DNA from 4 places in the Streptomyces sp. NPDC060064 genome. Region 3 is predicted to be linked to each of the others. Evidence: riboswitches for the same ligand, from Rfam matches in the RefSeq annotation. Region 3 holds a riboswitch; each other region holds the start of a gene.
The links. A riboswitch is a leader RNA that binds a small molecule or an ion and turns the genes downstream of it on or off. The one in region 3 is predicted to bind cyclic di-AMP.

Region 1 (4,587 bases), on a different contig from region 3:
CGCCTGGCAGCTGGCGCATGTGATCCCGGACGCCCAGGCCGAGCGGCCGGTGCTCTACAACTCCTGGGAGGCCACCGGCTTCGACATTTCCGAGGAGCAGCAGCGGGCGCTCGCGCAGCGGGCCGCGGCCATGGGCGTCGAACTGTTCGTGGTGGACGACGCGTGGTTCGGGCAGCGCACCAGCGATCGCGCCGGACTCGGCGACTGGACAGCCAACGCCGAGCGCTTTCCGCGGGGGCTGAAGCCCCTCGCCGACGAAGTGCACGCGCTGGGCATGCAGTTCGGGATCTGGGTCGAACCGGAGATGGTCAATGCCGACAGTGATCTCTATCGCGCGCACCCCGACTGGGTGCAGCACCACCCGGGACGGGGACGGACGGAGTTCCGCAACCAGCTCGTACTGAACCTCGCGCGCGAGGACGTACAGGCCTACCTCTGGGAGCAGTTGGACGGACTGCTCGGCAGCGCGCCCATCGACTATGTGAAATGGGACTTCAACCGCTGCTTCACGGACGCCGGCTGGCCCGGCGAGACATATCCGCAGAAGCTGTGGGTCGAGCATGTGCAGGCGCTGTACGCGCTCCTCGACCGGCTGCGCGCCGCGCATCCCTCGGTCGCCTTCGAGTCCTGCTCGGGCGGCGGTGGCCGGATCGACCTCGGAATTCTGTCCCGGACCGATCAGGTGTGGACCTCCGACAACACCGATCCGCTGGACCGGCTCGCCATCCAGCAGGGCTTCACCCAGCTGCATCCGGCACGGGTCATGGCGGCCTGGGTGACCGACAGTCCCAATGTCCAGCTCAACGGCCGCGTCAGCACGCTCCGCTTCCGCTTTGTGAGCGCCATGGCAGGAGTGCTCGGAGTCGGTGGCGATCTCACCGAGTGGAGCGCGGAGGAGCTCGCCGAGGCGCACGGCTGGGTGGAGCTCTACAAGAAGATCAGGCCGGTGGTTCAGCACGGCGAGCTGTACCGGCTGCGGGCGCCGGAGGGCGGACTGAGCGCCGTGCAGTACGTACGCGGTGACGAGAACGTCGTTCTCGCCTGGCTCCAGGCACAGCACTACGGCGAACAGCCGCCCAGGCTCAGGCTGCGCGGGCTCGATCCGTCAGCCGCGTACGAGTGCCTGGACACGGGCGTCGTACACCGCGGATCCGTGCTCCTGCACCACGGGCTGCACACCGGACTGAAGGGCGACATGGACGCCACGGTGATCCGGCTGCGGCGCCGCTGATTCCGCGCCGCTGATGTGCCCCTCGGGCAAGGGCAGTGAGCCGCGCTGGGATTTCCCGCGACGTGGCATGAATGGGGGGTAAGGAGGACTGCGGGCCATAACTAGGCGATCGTCATTAAATGACGGTTCTGTCCGAATTGGGTGATTCGAGATAATGTGCCCCGTCTCCAAAGGCGGACGGTGCATGGCCGTGAGCGGGATCATATTCGTGACGGTGTGTGGTGGGGCGGCAGGGGTGAATTCCGTTTCCGGGGCGGATGGCGAAGATCCTTGATTTACGGAGGGTTACGGGAATTTCGGGGTCGATATCAAAGGGATCATTGAAGGGCGAAAGCGACAGCTTGTTCCGGTACGCCCATTCGTTTACGGTCACGACCAATCCGGACGGAACGCCTAATCCTGCCGCCGACCGGAATTTCACCCACCCATGTGTGGCAGGAGCGGGGGGCCCAGGTGATGTGCCGATTCCGGACTTCCGGACGGCTTGGGGTGAAGTCGCGCAACTGCGCGGCCGGGCATCTCCAGCCCGAACCCGACAGCTCACCTCGCCGGCGCCGGAGAGGAATTCGCCATGCCCAAGAAGGGTAAGCACCGCCGCCCCAAGGTCAGCCCGATCACGCGCGGATTCGTCGCCGCCGGTACGGGTGGCGCCGCCATCGCCCTGCCGCTGATAGGCGCCGCAGGCGCCCACGCGGCAGGAAAGACCGCTCCGGCCGTGGCGCCGGAAAAGGCCGTGACCGCCGCCCCGTCCTCCCCCTTCTCCGCCGGGTCCGCCGCCGCGGCCCACGTGGCGCAGAAGAAGGCCTCTCCCACCACGTACTCCGTCGTCCCCGGCGACTACCTGTCCAAGATCGCCGACGAGCACGGTGTCCCCGGCGGCTGGAAGAAGCTGTACCAGGACAACCGTGAGGCCGTCGGCGACAACCCGTCGCTGATCCACCCGGGCCTCAAGCTCACCCTCGGTGCGAAGTCGAAGGCGAAGGCGCCCGAAACGTCGCAGCACCCGTCGAGCCCGGACCGGTCCTCGTCGAAGGCGTCCACCTCGAAGGCGTCCCCCACGAAGGCGCCCTCCGGTTCCTCGGACTCGGGTTCCTCGGACTCGGGCTCGGTGGTGCAGTCCTCCGCGAAGTCCTCGTCCGGTGGCTCGGCAGGCGGCAACGCCGCGCAGATCAGCGCCTCCGGCTTCACCGCCCCCGTGGACGGCGCGACCGTCATCACCCCGTACCACCTCGCCGGCGCCATGTGGGCCAGCGGCTACCACACCGGTCTCGACTTCGCGGCGTCCACCGGCACGACCGTCAAGGCGGTCGGCCCGGGCACCGTCGTCTCCGCCGGCTGGGCCGGTGCGTACGGCAACCAGATCGTCATCCAGCAGAGCGACGGCACCTACTCGCAGTACGCCCACCTCTCCGCCCTCTCCGTCGCCTCCGGCCAGAGCGTGAGCGGCGGCCAGCAGATCGGCCTCTCCGGCACCACCGGCAACTCCACTGGCCCGCACCTGCACTTCGAGATCCGCACCGGCCCCGGCTACGGCTCGGACATCGACCCGCTGGCCTACCTGCGCCAGCACGGCGTCTCCCTCTGATCCGTCCGACGCACGCAGTGCCCCGTCCTCCCCTCGTGCCGCCGCCCGCGGCGCGGGGGGAGTCGGCGTATTCCGGGTTGGACCAATCTTGACCGGTGGGATACATCACGCCTCGTCAACCCCTCCTTACGGTCGCGTAGGTCACATCCGTAAGGGAAAAATGAGGTCTCGTGGCAGACGATTCGAGAACAGAGAACAGTGGCGTATTCGGGTCGTACGCGGCGGTCGGTGACAGTTTCACCGAGGGCGTCGGAGACCCGGGCCCCGGCGGGACGTACGTCGGCTGGGCGGACCGGTTCGCGGTCCTGCTCGACGACCGAATGCCGGAGCACACCTTCCGGTACGCCAACCTCGCCGTACGCGGCCGTCTCCTCGACCAGATCGTCGAGGAACAGGTGCCGCGGGCAAAGGAACTCGCCCCGGATCTGGTGACCTTCTGCGCCGGCGGCAATGACATCATCCGGCCCGGCAGCAACCCCGACGACGTGGCCGAGCGCTTCGAGCGGGCCGTCGCCGACCTCGCCGGCTCGGTCGGCACCGTCATGGTGACCACCGGCTTCGACACCCGCGGCGTGCCGGTACTGCGCCATCTGCGCGGCAAGATCGCCACGTACACCGCGCATGTACGGGCCATCGCCGACCGTTACGACTGCCCCGTACTCGACCTGTGGTCGCTCAAGTCCATCCAGGAGAGGCGGGCTTGGGACGCCGACCGGCTGCATCTGTCGCCCGAGGGCCACACCAGGGTCGCACTGCGTGCCGCCCAGGTGCTCGGACTCGAGGTGCCCGCCGACCCCGACCAGGCGTGGCCGCCCCTGCCGCCGCGCGGACCGCTCGAGGTGCGCCGCGACGACATCAACTGGGCGCGCGAGCACCTGGTGCCGTGGATCGGGCGACGGCTGCGCGGTGAGAGCTCCGGCGACCATGTCGAGGCCAAGCGCCCGAATCTGCTGCCCTTGTGACAGCGGATGGTCGGGGCGTGGCAGACCTGCCCCGGCTGACCGGGCGTACGGCCCTGGTCACCGGCGCCAACCGCGGGATCGGCTTCGCGGTCGCCAAGGGACCCGCCGGAGCCGGAGCGCGGCTGCTGCCCGGGCTCCTCGACCGTCCGGGCAGCCGGGTCGTCACCGTCACCAGCATGGTGCGGAGCAGTGCCCGCCTCGACTTCGCCGATCTGCAGAGCGAACGTCGCTATGACGCCTGCCACGGGCGGGCCGCGGCCGCGGGGCCACCCGGATCGTCAACTTCGCGGTGCGCACCTTCGGTTCGGACGCGGGCAGGCGGCGCACTGCCGGTGCTGCGGGACGCCGCCGACCCGGAGGCGCGGCCCGGCGACTACTACGGCCCGTCCGGCCTCGGCTCCTTCAAAGGCGCGCCGCAGCGGACCGCGTTCTCCGCGCGGGCTCAGGATCCCGCGGTCGCGTGCCGGTTGTGGCAGGAGTCGGCGAGGCTGACAGGGATCGCCTTCCCCGCCCCGTACGACGGCTGAGGCACAGCGGCGTACGAACCGGTGCGTCAGACCACGGCCGACGACAGGAGGTCGGCCGGTCCGATCAGCGCCGTACTGCCCTCGCCCGTACAGGCATGGGCGCCGGCCACCGCGCCCAGCCTCGCGCTCTCCTCCAGGTCGCGGCCCGACAGCTGCCCGAACAGAAAGCCGCAGACATAGGCGTCACCCGCGCCGTTGGAGTCCACCACCGGAGCGGGCGGGGCGACTGCCGGGACCGGGCGCGGGGTGGATCCGCCGTCGCGGCTGAGGAGGTACGAGCCA
Region 2 (4,587 bases), on a different contig from region 3:
GTCTCGCACATGGTTCCCAGCTTCACGGGAGAGACGGAAACCGACCTCGCCGTCCCCTGCACGTACGACATGGACGTCGCCGCCACCCGGTATTTCAACGCCCTCGAGGCGGGCGAGGTGCCGCTGCTCATGCTGTTCTCCGGAACGGCATTCACCGGAGCAGGCGGCTTCCGCGTCGAACCCGTGCCGTGGGACCGGGAGGCGGCCTTCCGGATGCCGGTAAAGGTGTGGCAGGAGATGGTCGAGCAGCACTTCCCCGGCTGCGGCTGGATCCGGCTGCCGCGCGACACCATGGACGCGCTGCTCGCCTTCCGTTCGCGGCGGGCACATCCCTCCTGGGAGGCGGCCGTCCGGGCCCTGCTGGCCGAGGCCGGCACGCCGGACCCCCAGCCGGTCCACGCCCTGGACCGAGCGCTGCTGCCACGCGCTACCGGAAGGACGGCACGTTGACGACAACTGCCTTCGCACCGGCGACGGAAGCCCGGTTCGCCGTCGCCCGACAGGTGGCCGACGCGGTCCTCTTCGAGGGCTATGTGCTCTACCCGTACCGTGCTTCGGCGGCCAAGAACCGGCTGCGCTGGCAGTTCGGAGTGCTCGTGCCGCCCGCCTGGGGCTCCGAGTGCCAGGAGCACGACTTCCAGCACACCGAATGTCTGATGGAACCGAAGGCGGGCGCGACGCTGGCGGTCGAGGTGCGCTTCCTGCACGCCCGGCGCAGGACCGTGCAACAGGCCCGGCAGGACGGCGGGTTCGAGACGGTGCGCGAACTCCACCTCGAGGACCGCGTCCTGGTGCCCTGGGACGAGGGCGTCGAGGAGCGTGTCGAGGTGCTCGCAGACGTGGAGGAGCTGGCAGGAGACGGTGTCACCGTTCCCTTCACCCGCCCTGCCCGCGAAGAGACCGAGCCCGTCCTGGACGCGACCGGCCGGACGGTGGGCCGGCTGATTCGCCGATGCGAGGAGATCAGTGGCGCCGTGCGGCTGTCCGCACGTGACCTCGACGGTCCCTACCGGGTGATGCGTCTGACCGCTGTCGTGGAGAACACCAGCAGCTGGAGCCCGCCGGACGGCACGGCCGACCGTGACGCGGCGCTGCCGCGCTCGCTGGTCGCCGCGCATCTGCTGATGGGCCTCAGCGCCGGGTCGTTCCTGTCGATGACGGATCCGCCCGAGTGGGCCAAGGGCGCGATCGCGTCCTGCCGCAACCTGCACACCTGGCCGGTCCTCGCCGGCGAACCCGGCCGCGCGGACCTGGTGCTGTCTTCCCCGATCATCCTGGAGGACCACCCCGCCATCGCCCCGGAGAGCCCAGGGGCTCTCTACGACGCCACCGAGATCGACGAGATCCTCGCGCTGCGCACCGCAGCCCTCACCGATGAGGAGAAGCGAGAGGCTCGTGGCACCGACGAGCGGGCCGGCGCGGTGATCGACCTGGCCGACTCGATGCCCCCTGAAGTCCTTGAGCGCCTGCACGGTGCGGTGCGTGCGCTACGGGAGGTGACCGGCCCCGACGCGTCGGACGCCCCCCCGCCGCCCGCCTGTCGCGGGTTTACCGACGAATACGGCGTGGAGGCGCCGGGCACCCCGTGGTGGGACCCGGCGAGCGACTCCGGCTTCGACCCGGCCCGCGACCGGGTCGTCGTGGACGGCCGGTCGCTGGGGGCCGGGAGCCGCGTGCTGCTGCGCCCGGGCCTGCGGCGCACCGACGCACAGGACCTGTTCCTGCACGGCCGCAGCGCCAGGGTCGAGGCGGTGCTGCACGACGTGGACGGGGCAGTGCATCTGGCAGTGACCGTCGAGGGCGATCCAGGAGCCGACATCCGCCGCGAGCAGGGCCGCTTCCTGTACTTCCAGCCCGACGAGGTCGCCCCCCTGGAGGACGCATGACACGTCCTGAGCGGAACAACGACCGGATTCTGGTCGCCGGGGTCGGAAACATCTTCCTCGGCGACGACGGCTTCGGCGTCGAGACCGTGCGCAGGCTGGCCGCGGAACAGCTGCCGGAGCACGCCGAGGTCGTGGACATCGGCGTACGGGGCGTACACCTGGCGTATCAGCTTCTCGACGGCTACGACACGCTCGTCCTGGTCGATGCCACGGCGCGCGGCGGCGAACCCGGCACGGTGTATCTGATCGAAGCCGACGGCGCGGGCGGCATCGAGCCCCGGAACGCGCTGCTGGACGGTCACCGGATGTCCCCCGACGCGGTCCTGGCTCTCCTGGAGACCCTCTGCGCCGGCACCGGCGCGCGGCCGCCGCGGCGCATCCTGGTAGTGGGATGCGAACCCGCCGGTGTGGAGGAAGGCATCGGTCTCAGTCCGGCCGTGGCCGCCGCGGTGCCGGAGGCCGTACGGCTGATCATGGGCTTGCTGCGGGACGGCGAGCAGGAACCGTCCGCGCCACCGGCTGCGGTCGGCGAGGCTGCGAAGTGAGGAGAAGAGCATGAAGAAGACGATCATCGGTGGCGCGGCCGCCGCTACTGCCGCGACTGCGCTGGCCGCCGTCGTCCGGCTGGCCCTGCCGGACCTCATGCGCTATCTGCGCATCCGCAGGATGTGACGCGACTGAGGTGACCGGGCGTCAGTAGGCGCCGTTCACATTGTCGATCGAGCCGTACTTGGCGGCGGCGTAGTTGCACGCGGCGGTGATGTTGGCGACCGGGTCGTAGCTGTTCATCGACGTGCCGGGCACGTGATAGGCACGGAACGTCGGGTCGATGACCTGGAGGAGCCCCTTGGACGGGGTTCCCTTCACGGCGTTGGAGTCCCAGTTGTTGATGGCCAGCGGGTTGCCCGAGGACTCGCGCATGATGTTCCGGTGGATGCCGTTGTACGAGCCGGGGATGCCGTGCTTGGCCATGACGTCGAGCGACTCCCTGATCCAGCCGTCGAGGTTGTTCGAATAGGTCGCGGGCTTCGCGGTGGTGGCGGCGCCATTGGTGGCCAGCGTGCTCCTCTGCGCGGAGCGGCTGGCCCGCTCGTCCGGAGCAGACGTGTTGGGGGTCACCTTGGCCTTTTTGCCGACCGACAGCTTGAGACCCGCGTGAATCAGCGAAGGGTTGCTACCGATTGCCCGCCGGTTGTCCTTGTACAGCTGCATCCAGCCGCCGCTCAGGGAGTGCGCCCGTGCGATCTTGGAAAGGGAGTCGCCCACAACGACGGAATAGGTGGTGGGCAGGGCCTTCTTCGCGGCTACGGGCGTGGTGCTCGCGACGGTCGGCGCCACAGCCTTTTCAGCTGTGAAGGGATGCGCCGTCGGCTGCGCCGCGCCGGCAGTGGTCGCGCCGATCACCGGCAGGACGAGTGCGGCACCTCCCGCACCCGCAGCGACGAAACCCCGAGTGATCGGGCTGGACTTGGGACGGCGATGCTTACCCTTTGCGGGCATGGCGAGTTCCTCTCCGTCGCCTGCGAGGTCAGCTGTCGGGTTCGGGCTGGAGATGCCCGGCCGCAGTAGGAATGCGACTTCACCCCGAGCCGTTCCGGATTCCGGATCGGCGGCTTACCTGGGTCCCCCGCTCCTGCCGTACGTAAGTGGGTGGGTTTTGCCGGACGGCGGCAGGATTCGGCGTTCCGTCCGGATTGCGGTGACCGTAAGCGAAAAGGGCTGGATGGAACAAGCCCTGAATTCACCACTGCAATCCACGCGGCGGATTCTGCCGCGGAAAATCCCGTGATCCACCGAGGGCGGGGAACTCAACTTTCCTTTTGGGGCACGGGACTGAGCCAGGCCGGCGCCCTTCGCGCAGCGTCACGGACGTGACCCATATCACGAGCGTCGATGCGGGACGGTCTGCCCCACGGCGCCGCGAAAATGCACGACAAGTCGCGTGATTTCCCGCAAAATGGATGTCGGGAGCAATGTCGAGCAAACGCCCATTCCGGACACTTCGAAGCGGAACCGCGCTCCCGGAGTGCGTATTCAATCCCTACATTCAACCTATGCATGCATTAATGCCCTATGGGTATGTTCTGTCCGTTTAGGTGGTAATTGGAGCCACCCTCCCGGCCGGGCTGTGCTGTGGCGACGTGCACCCCGAGACCGGTACGGCTTCCGCCGCTGCCCCGAACGGTGTACGCGGCCGGGTGGCGTCGGCGTGCCGGGCTCCCCGCCGCCGGGTCCCGGCCTGTAATGGTGCCGAACGGCCCCAGCGCTCAGCTTGCGCGGGCGGGCGACGCCCACCGGGCCCAGAGCGTTCGACGGCGGTCGGCCAGTGCCAGGACGGAGAGCGATGCACGAGATGTCCATCGCGTTGGCTGTCGTCGGCCAGGTGGAGCAGGCGGCGGCCGAAGCAGGCGGCGTCACCGCGGTGACGTCCGTACGCCTCCAGGTCGGCGAGTTGGCCGGAGTGGTCCCCGACGCTCTCTCCTTCTGCTTCGAACTGGCCTGTGCCGGGACCGTTCTGGAAGGTGCCGAGCTGGTCGCGGACTCCGTGCCGGGTCGTGCCCGCTGCGAACCGTGCGCGGATGAATGGGCGGTCGGAATGCCGCCGCAGCTGTGCTGTCCGGTGTGCGGAGAGGCGACCGCCGAGCTGCTCTCGGGCCGCGAACTGCAGATCGTCAGCGTGCACTGGGAGGACGGCCAGGAG
Region 3 (4,587 bases):
CCCCCGGCGGCTCGCTCAGCGCCATGTCCGCGATCTACGACACGATGCAGGTGGTCACCTGTGACGTGGAGACGACCTGCCTGGGCCAGGCCGCCTCAACCGCCGCACTGCTGCTCGCCGCCGGCGCCCCGGGCAAGCGGATGGCGCTGCCCGGCGCCCGGATCGTCGTCCAGCAGCCCGCCACCGAGGAGCAGTTGTGGGGCCGGCCGTCCGATCTGGAGATCCAGGCACAGGAGTTGCTGCGGCTGCGTGCCCAACTCGCGGAGATGCTCGTACGCCACACCGGCCAGACCCCGGAGCGGATCGCCGCCGATCTGGAGCGCGACAAGATCTTCGACGCCGAGGACGCCAAGGCGTACGGACTGGTGGACCACGTCATCAAGAACCGCAAGACCTCGCTCATCAACCCCGGTGCGCGGTGAGCCCCCGATGCTGCCACCCGAACTGCCGCCGCTGCCCGCACTGACCCGCGCCGAGGCCGACTTCATCGACAGCTATCTCGAGGTCGTCGATCTGCTGGGGCGGATCAACCCGGCCCGCGCGACGCACACCTACGGCGCACTGCGCGCGGCGCAGGCCCTGCTCGGCCGGGCCGCCGCGCTCAAGGACGCGCTGACGCTGATGCATATGCGCGGCGAGAGCGAAGTGCATGCGGCGACGCTCGCCGAAGCGCTCAGAGTGCTCGACGGCGAGCGCAGGGCGGGCCGGGTGACGATGCCGCCCGCTTCCATGAGTTGACGGATCCTCCACTCCCGTCTACCGCCATCGGGGTACCGCGCGGCCTCCCTCATTCGGTGTAGTCGCGATCCAAACGGCGGTACCGCACAACTTGCGCAACCCGACTACCGATCTAGCGGAATAAGCCGTTCCGCTGCTGGTAAGGCGTTCGTCAGGCGTCGCGGACCGATCACCGAAACGGCCCTGTCCACCCGAACAGGTCAGGGGTGACGAGACTCACATACCGTCGTTTCGCACGGAAATCCGGCATGGCATGAGTCAAGATCCCTGGGACGACAAGCCCCCGCCACCTCGGCGGGGCGGTCCGGGCGGACGCTGAGTCCTGCCGCCGCTCCGGATGTCTGGTCGACAGGAGTGCATCGGCAGGAGTGGAGGACCCAAGCAGGACGGGGTGGCCGGGCAGTCCGGTCGTCCCTAGGGGTGAAGCCGCATCAGCGGCCGGGCATCTTCGTCCGTCCGAACCCGACAGGTCATCCTTCACAGGCGGTTGACGAAGGGTTGCGCATGACTGCGCAGATTCATGTCCCGTCTCTGACCATGATGTCCCGGGCGGGTGCCGTATCGGCCCTGACTCTTGCCGCCGTCGGCGGCACACTGGTGGCGCCGGGCGCCACTACCGAAGCCAACGCGGCCACGGCCTATGCGAGCAAGGCACTCAAAGTGGCCGCATCGAAGAGGGGATCGCCGTACAGGTACGGCGCCTCGGGCCCGCACCGGTTCGACTGCTCGGGCCTGACGTTCTACTCGTACAAGAACGTCGGCAAGAAGCTGCCACGCACCGCCCAGCAGCAGTACAACAGGACCAAGCATGTCTCGGCCGCCTCCCGGCAGCGCGGGGACCTGGTCTTCTTCCACTCCGGAAGCTCCGTCTACCACGTGGGGATCTACGCCGGCGGCGGCAAGATCTGGCACTCGCCCAAGACCGGCAGCGTGGTGCGGCTGGAGAAGATCTGGACGAAGCGCGTCTGGTACGGCCGGGTGCGCTGACGACCGGCGGCTCACCGCTCACGTCTCACCGCTCACGTCCCGCCGCTCTCGGCTGATCGCTCACGGTCCGCCGGTCGTCGACGGTTGTCGGCGACCGGCGTACCGGGCCGGCCAAAGGCTCAGTGCGCCAGCGGCTCGGCCAGCAGCGTCACGCCCAGCGCAGTGAGGGCCCCACCGGTGACGCCTTCCACGGCCTGGGTCGTGCGCGGGCGGCGCAGCCATTGACCGAGGCGGTCCACCAGCAGTGCCACCAGCGGGAACCAGAGCAGAGCCAGTACGACGACGACGGCGGCGAGCAGGAAAGTGCGTGTCAGCACCGGAACGCCGTCCGGCACGAACTGCGGGAGCAGGCTGAGAAAGAGCACCGGCGCCTTTGGATTGAGGACGTTGGTGAGGAAGCCCTGCCGCAGACTGCGCCCCGTGCCGCCGGCCGGCCGGGCCTCCGGGTCCTGCACGGCGAGCTGCGGACGCAGTGCGCCGCGCACCGCCCGTACACCCAGGTAGAGCACATAGGCCCCGCCCGCGATCTGCAGCGTCCGGTACAGCACCGGCACGGCGACCAGCACAGCCGCGAGTCCCGCGACCGCCAGCGCGGTGTGCACCAGCAGTCCCCCCGCGACACCGACGGCGCAGGCCACACCCGCACGCCGGGAGGCGAGGGCGTTGCGTACGACGACGGTGAAATCCGCGCCCGGCATGGCGACCATGCCCGCGGCGACCCCGGTGAAAGCAACCAGTTGTGCGTCCATGCCCGCCATCCTGGACCCGCACAGGCCTTAACGTGTACTTGCAATCTTCATGGTCTGCCTAAAGCAATGCTTAAGAGGTGGCATGTACGACCCGACGCGGCTGGCGGCGCTGGTGGCGGTCGCGGAGGCCGGTTCGATCACCCGCGCCGCCGCCCGACTGGGCTACACCGCACCCGCGCTCTCCCAGCAGCTGGCCAAGCTGGAGCGGGAGGCGGGGGCGACCCTGCTGGTGCGGCACCATCGCGGGGCACGATTGACGGCCGCGGGCGAGCTGCTGGCAGCACGGGCCCGCCGAGTGCTGGACGAGATGGACCGAGCACGGCACGAGCTGGCGCGGCTGGCCGGTCTCTCCGGCGGACGCCTGCGCGTCGGCACCTTCACCACGGTCGGCATCCATCTGCTGCCGCCGGTTCTGAGCGCCTTCCGCCGGGCCCATCCGGATGTGGAACTGACCGTCGCGGAGTACGAGCCGCCGGGCGGCGTCCTGGCGGTGGCGGCCGGCGAGGTCGATCTTGCGCTGACGCATGCGTACGAACCGGCCGAGCCGGCTCCACCGCCGTCGGGGGTGGTTCTGGAACCACTGCTCGTGGAGGAGTTGGTGCTGGTGACGGCGCCCGGTCATGCGCTGGCGGGCGGCTCGAGCAGGCTGCCGGTGGCCGATCTCGCAGGACAGCCGCTGATCAGCAGCGCACCCTCGCATCCGCCGCGCAAGGGCGTGGAAGGAGCGTTGGCGCGGGCCGGGGCGACTCCCGCTGTGGTGGTCGAGTCACCCGGCTATGCGCTGGTGTGCGCACTGGTCAGTGCGGGGCTCGGCGTGGCGGTGGTGCCGGAGATGGTCGCCGCGATGGCCGCTACGCCGCTCGGTGTACGGCAGTTGGAACCGGCGGACTTCCGACGAACGATCTCGGTCGCGCACCGGGGCGAGGAATCGTCCCCGGCGGCCGATTCGCTGCGGGCCCTGCTGCGCGGCGCGTTCGGCCGCGCGGGGAGCTGACGACCGGACAGCGGTGGTCAGTTCTGGACCGGGACGATCCACGGCAGGGCGATCCACACGGTCTTGCCGCCCTCGGGGGTCGGTGCGACGGAGAGCTCTCCACCGCACTCGGCGGTCAGACTGCGGATGATCACCATGCCGCGGCCGTTGTCCTGGCGTACGGCTGCGGGCAGCCGCTGCGGCCAGCGCGGGTGGCTGTCGGTGACGCCGATGCGAAGCTGCTCGTCCCGATCGAGACGGAGGTCCACGGTGAAGGTCGGCGACTGGCCGAAGGTGTGCTGGACGGCATTGGTGGCGAGTTCGGACACGATCAGCCGCACCGTGTCGACGGCCTCGGTCTCGATGGGCAGACCCCATTCGGCGATGACGTCTGTGGCGTATTTCCGGGCGGCGGAGACCGAGGCTGGATCGCTCGGCAGGGTGACGGAGGCTTCCTGATGGTCTGCCATGGCGACGCTGTCCCTTTCCCACCGGGCCGGCTCCGACTCGTAGCGGATGAAATGCGAGGGCGGCCACGGATTGCGCTTCGCGCCAGAGTGCCACTGATCGTGCCGTCGAGGGCGGCGATCCACCAAGATATGCATATATCTGTCGCTCGAAGCAGTGAACTCTGCTACGCGAGACCGTATTTGGGCAGAGACTCGCACTTTGGTCCCGGCCGGAAGGTCAGTGCGACGGAAGTACAGCCGGAAGGACAGCAAGCCGGAAGGACGGGAAGGAGCGGGCGATGCAGCACGGTCCCGCGGTACGCCGCCGCAAGCTCGGCGAGGAGTTGCGGAGGCTGCGCCTGGCCGCGGGCCTCACCAGCCGGGACGCCGCACGGCTCGCCGGCTGGCACCAGTCGAAGGTGAGCCGGATCGAGACCGGTATCAGCGGGGTCAAGGCGTCGGATGTGACCCTGCTGCTGGATGTGTACACAGTGGCTGACCCTCAACTGCGCACGCTGCTCGAGACCTTGGCTGGTGCGGCCGACGGCATGGGCAGCGGCTGGTGGCATGCGTACCGCGGGCTGCTCCCGCCCGAGTACCGGGACTTCATCAGTTTGGAGGACCAGGCCTGCGCCGCACGGACGCTGGAGACCTCGGTGGTGCCCGGGCTGCTGCAGACCCCTGACTATGC
Region 4 (4,587 bases), on a different contig from region 3:
GGCACGGCCTTCGAGCGACTGACGGCTCTGGCCTACCCGGAGGGCCACCCGTACCACCACACGCCGATCGGCTCGATGGCCGATCTGGACGCCGCGACCCTCGAGGACGCGCGCACGTTCTTCCGTACGTACTACGCGCCGAACAACGCCGTGCTGTCGGTCGTCGGCGACATCGACCCGGAGCAGACGCTCGCCTGGATCGAGACGTACTTCGGCTCCATCCCGTCCCACGAGGGCAAGCAGCCGCCGCGCGACGGCTCCCTCCCGGAGATCATCGGCGAGCAGCTGCGCGAGGAGATCGTCGAGGAGGTCCCGGCCCGGGCGCTGATGGCCGCCTACCGCCTGCCGCACGACGGCACGCGCGAGAGCGACGCCGCTGACCTGGCGCTCACCGTCCTCGGCGGCGGAGAGTCCTCGCGACTGCACAACCGCCTGGTGCGCCGTGACCAGACGGCCGTCGCGGCCGGCTTCGGTCTGCTGCGGCTGGCCGGCGCCCCTTCGCTGGGCTGGCTGGACGTCAAGACCTCCGGTGGTGTCGAGGTGCCGCAGATCGAGGCCGCGGTCGACGAGGAGCTGGCGCGGTTCGCCGCGGAGGGTCCCACGCCCGAGGAGATGGAGCGGGCGCAGGCCCAGTTGGAGCGCGAGTGGCTGGACCGGCTCGGCACGGTCGCCGGCCGCGCCGACGAACTGTGCCGGTACGCCGTGCTGTTCGGCGACCCGCAGCTGGCGCTGACCGCCGTGACGCGGGTGCTGGACGTCACCGCCGCAGAGGTGCAGGCGGTCGCCAAGGCCCGGCTGCGCCCGGACAACAGGGCGGTGCTGGTCTACGAGCCCCTCTCCGCGGACAACGGCGACAGCGACAGCGACGAGAACGACGAGCGCGAAGGGGCGGACCAGTGAGCGACGCTGCCGTGACCATGGAGTTCCACCCGCAGCCGAAGGCCGGCGCGGCCCGCCCCTGGGCGTTCCCGGCCCCCGAGCGCGGCACGCTGGACAACGGCCTCACCGTGCTGCGCTGCCATCGCCCCGGCCAGCAGGTGGTGGCCGTCGAGATCTGCCTCGACGCCCCGCTGGACGCCGAGCCGGAGGGCCTCGACGGCGTTGCCACGATCATGGCGCGCGCCTTGTCGGAAGGCACCGACAAGCACACCGCCGAGGAGTTCGCCGCCGAGCTGGAGCGCTGCGGCGCCACCCTCGACGCGCACGCCGACCACCCGGGTGTCCGCGTCTCCCTGGAGGTTCCGGTCTCCCGGCTGCCGAAGGCGCTCGGTCTGCTCGCCGAGGCGCTGCGCGCGCCGGCCTTCGCCGACAACGAGGTGGAGCGGCTGGTACGCAACCGGCTGGACGAGATCCCGCACGAGACGGCCAACCCGGCCCGCCGTGCGGCCAAGGAGCTCTCCAAGGAGCTCTTTCCGGCCTCCCTGCGTATGTCGCGCCCCCGCCAGGGCACGGAGGAGACGGTCGCCCGTATCGACTCCGCGGCCGTACGGGCCTTCTACGAGGCGCATGTCCGGCCCGCCACCGCCACCGCGGTGATCGTCGGCGACCTCACGGACGTCGATCTGGACGCCGTGCTCGCCGACTCACTCGGCACCTGGAAGGGCGACAGCGCCGCGCCCCGTCCCAAGCCGCCGATCACCGCCGACGACACCGGCCGTGTGGTCATCGTGGACCGTCCCGGCGCCGTCCAGACGCAGCTGCTGATCGGCCGCATCGGCCCGGACCGCCACGACCGCGTCTGGCCGGCCCAGGTGCTCGGGTCGTACTGCCTGGGCGGCACTCTCACCTCGCGCCTTGACCGCGTGCTGCGCGAGGAGAAGGGCTACACCTACGGCGTACGGGCCTTCGGCCAGGTGCTGCGCTCCGCTCCCGACGGGTCGGGCGCCGCGATGCTCGCCATCAGCGGCTCCGTGGACACCCCGAACACCGGACCGGCGCTGGACGACCTCTGGAAGGTGCTGCGTACGCTCGCGGCCGAAGGTCTGACCGACGCCGAGCGCGATGTCGCCGTGCAGAACCTGGTGGGTGTCGCCCCGCTGAAGTTCGAGACGGCCGCCTCTGTCGCGGGCACGCTCGCCGACCAGGTCGAGCAGTTCCTCCCGGACGACTACCAGGCGCAGTTGTACGTACGGCTGGCCGAGACCGGCACCGTCGAGGCGACGGCCGCGGCTGTCAGCGCCTTCCCGGTGGACCGTCTTGTCGCGGTGCTCGTCGGCGACGCCTCGCAGATCGAGGAGCCGGTCAAGGCGCTCGGCATCGGCGAAGTGACGGTTGTCACAGGCTGATTGAGGATATCCGGCAGACAACTCAAAACGGACAAGCGGAACCCCGGCATCCCTTGTGATGCCGGGGTTCCGCCTTATGCCCGTTTTGTTGGAGAGGTTGCCTGTCTGCCCTGTGGCGTGCGCTACAAAAGGGCCTGTCTGTTTGGCGATTGAAAGACGGCCCGCCTAGCGTCGGTCCGGCTGTCCGCCAGTAGCCCGCCGCATCCGCGGCATCGGACAGTCATCGCCGAGTCCCCGTCTGGCGCGAGCCTGGGGAGCCGGGGACCCACTCAGTCCCTGGGGTGAATCGGGCGCCTTCGCACCTGCGGAGGGGCCTGTAGGAGACCTTCCTGCTCCGAACCCGTCAGCTAACCCGGTAGGCGAGAAGGAAGGAAAGGATCAGCCACTTCATGGCGTTCACCCGTGCCACCGGGAAGCACCGTGCCCCGAGCCGAATGACGCGCAAGAGGGCGAACATCGCCGGCGTCGCGGCTCTCGCCACCACCGGCGTCATCGGAACCCTCGCTTCCCCGGCACTTGCCGCCGAGACCGGCGCGACCACCGTCGAGGACACCGGCCTGACCCAGATCGTGGCCGCCGACTCCCTCGCCGAGCAGATCGCCGACCAGGCCGCCGCGCAGAAGCAGGAGGCCGCCGAGGCCAAGGCGAAGGCCGAGGCGAAGCGCAAGGCCGAGGCGCGCGCCAAGGAGGCCCGCCAGGCCAAGGAGCGCGCCGCCCGGGAGGCCGAGCGCAAGCGCCTCAACTCCTTCGTGGCGCCGATATCCCACTCGTACGTGTCCACGGGCTACAAGACCGGCGGCTCCATCTGGTCCTCCGGCAGTCACACCGGCATCGACTTCCACGCCGCGTCCGGCTCCACCGTGCACGCGGTCGGCTCCGGCACCGTCGTCGAGGCCGGCTGGGGCGGCGCGTACGGCAACAACATCGTGATCAAGATGAACGACGGCTCGTACACGCAGTACGGCCACCTCTCGTCCATCAGCGTCTCGGTAGGCCAGTCGGTGACCCCGGGCCAGCGGATCGGCCACTCCGGCTCGACCGGCAACACCACTGGTCCGCACCTCCACTTCGAGGCCCGCACCAGCCCCGAGTACGGCTCCGACATGGACCCGGTCGCGTACCTGCGCGCGCACGGCGTCAACGTCTGATCCGACGACGGGGCCGATGCCCGGTCCCGCGTGCTTCCCGAAGGCCCCGGCTCCCCGCCGGGGCCTTCGGCGTTTGCCGCCCCACCGGAGTTCTGGCCAAAAGATATCCATGGATTCCGGTCTCCCATCGGAAAATCCCGCCCACTGCAATAGAGTCACCGAACAGACGTCAATCGGCTGCGTTTCGCGCGGATTAAAGCGGAGGTTCGGTCATGCGCATTCCCGCGCACTCGGTATGCACGGCGATCCGCGACGACATCGTCTCCGGTGTATTCGAGCGCGGCAGCCGGCTCACCGAGGAGCAGCTGGCACGCCGCTACGGCGTCTCCCGGGTCCCGGTGCGCGAGGCCCTGCGCACGCTGGAGTCCGAGGGCTTCGTCACCACCCGCCGTCACGCCGGCGCCTGTGTCGCCGAGCCCACCGAGCAGGAGGCCGCCGACCTTCTGGAGATCCGGATGCTGCTGGAGCCCATGGGTGCGGCGCGCGCCGCCCAGCGCCGCACCGAGGCACATCTCAAGGTGCTGCGTGGCCTGGTCAGACTGGGGCAGGAGCGGGCCCGCCGTGGTCAGGGCGAGGATCTGCGTTCACTGGGTGGGTGGTTCCACGAGACGCTCGCCCAGGCCTCAGGCAGTCCGGGGCTGATCGCTCTGCTCACCCAGCTGCGGCACAAGATCGCCTGGATGTACGCCGTCGAGCAGCCCGCCAAGCCTGTCGAGTCCTGGATCGAGCACGGCGCGATCGTGGACGCGGTGGCGCGCGGCGACGCGGAACGGGCGCGGGCGCTGACGGCCGTGCATACCGAACGGGCTGCCGCCGCGCACCGGCTGCGCCGCCTCGAGCGGGTGAGGACTTCGCAACATGCCGTAAACATCGCAAGCGCCCGCCATTAACAGGTGCACCGTATACAAAGGGTAGACATTGGCGGGGCCTCTTTTCTGCTGCCCGCATTCAAAGCGCCGGAGCCGAAAGTCGCGTCCGGGAAAGCCGTGTCCAGAAAAGCTGCGTCCGGGAAAGCTGCGTCCAGAAAAGACGAAGCCGCGATGTCCGAGAATTCGGGACACCGCGGCTTTGCCGTGGGTAATGGGCCTGATCGGCTCAGACGGTCTCGGGAAGCTCTTCGAGGCCCTCGGCGACGAGCCGGGCGAGACGGTCCA

Region 1: another riboswitch for cyclic di-AMP. It lies ahead of ACFWDI_RS22035 (peptidoglycan DD-metalloendopeptidase family protein); the one in region 3 lies ahead of ACFWDI_RS17710 (C40 family peptidase).
Region 2: another riboswitch for cyclic di-AMP. It lies ahead of ACFWDI_RS08085 (transglycosylase SLT domain-containing protein); the one in region 3 lies ahead of ACFWDI_RS17710 (C40 family peptidase).
Region 4: another riboswitch for cyclic di-AMP. It lies ahead of ACFWDI_RS13815 (M23 family metallopeptidase); the one in region 3 lies ahead of ACFWDI_RS17710 (C40 family peptidase).

Annotation. Positions count from the first base shown of each region.
Region 1 covers NZ_JBHWWF010000018.1:89,307-93,893, forward strand. The annotation lists gene ACFWDI_RS22030 (alpha-galactosidase) at 1-1,231, shown strand, start outside; cyclic di-AMP (ydaO/yuaA leader) riboswitch at 1,644-1,798, shown strand; gene ACFWDI_RS22035 (peptidoglycan DD-metalloendopeptidase family protein) at 1,803-2,816, shown strand; gene ACFWDI_RS22040 (SGNH/GDSL hydrolase family protein) at 2,987-3,778, shown strand; gene ACFWDI_RS22045 (hypothetical protein) at 3,796-4,305, shown strand; gene ACFWDI_RS22050 (carbohydrate kinase family protein) at 4,332-4,587, opposite strand, start outside.
Region 2 covers NZ_JBHWWF010000005.1:17,847-22,433, forward strand. The annotation lists gene ACFWDI_RS08070 (DUF6084 family protein) at 1-450, shown strand, start outside; gene ACFWDI_RS08075 (hypothetical protein) at 447-1,886, shown strand; gene ACFWDI_RS08080 (hydrogenase maturation protease) at 1,883-2,431, shown strand; gene ACFWDI_RS08085 (transglycosylase SLT domain-containing protein) at 2,580-3,386, opposite strand; cyclic di-AMP (ydaO/yuaA leader) riboswitch at 3,391-3,579, opposite strand; gene ACFWDI_RS08090 (hydrogenase maturation nickel metallochaperone HypA) at 4,231-4,587, shown strand, end outside.
Region 3 covers NZ_JBHWWF010000013.1:142,658-147,244, forward strand. The annotation lists gene ACFWDI_RS17700 (ATP-dependent Clp protease proteolytic subunit) at 1-422, shown strand, start outside; gene ACFWDI_RS17705 (hypothetical protein) at 430-738, shown strand; cyclic di-AMP (ydaO/yuaA leader) riboswitch at 1,055-1,239, shown strand; gene ACFWDI_RS17710 (C40 family peptidase) at 1,243-1,725, shown strand; gene ACFWDI_RS17715 (LysE family translocator) at 1,845-2,474, opposite strand; gene ACFWDI_RS17720 (LysR family transcriptional regulator) at 2,557-3,468, shown strand; gene ACFWDI_RS17725 (ATP-binding protein) at 3,486-3,917, opposite strand; gene ACFWDI_RS17730 (helix-turn-helix domain-containing protein) at 4,196-4,587, shown strand, end outside.
Region 4 covers NZ_JBHWWF010000009.1:110,154-114,740, forward strand. The annotation lists gene ACFWDI_RS13805 (M16 family metallopeptidase) at 1-900, shown strand, start outside; gene ACFWDI_RS13810 (M16 family metallopeptidase) at 897-2,285, shown strand; cyclic di-AMP (ydaO/yuaA leader) riboswitch at 2,500-2,662, shown strand; gene ACFWDI_RS13815 (M23 family metallopeptidase) at 2,675-3,433, shown strand; gene ACFWDI_RS13820 (GntR family transcriptional regulator) at 3,646-4,323, shown strand; gene ACFWDI_RS13825 (HPr family phosphocarrier protein) at 4,529-4,587, opposite strand, start outside.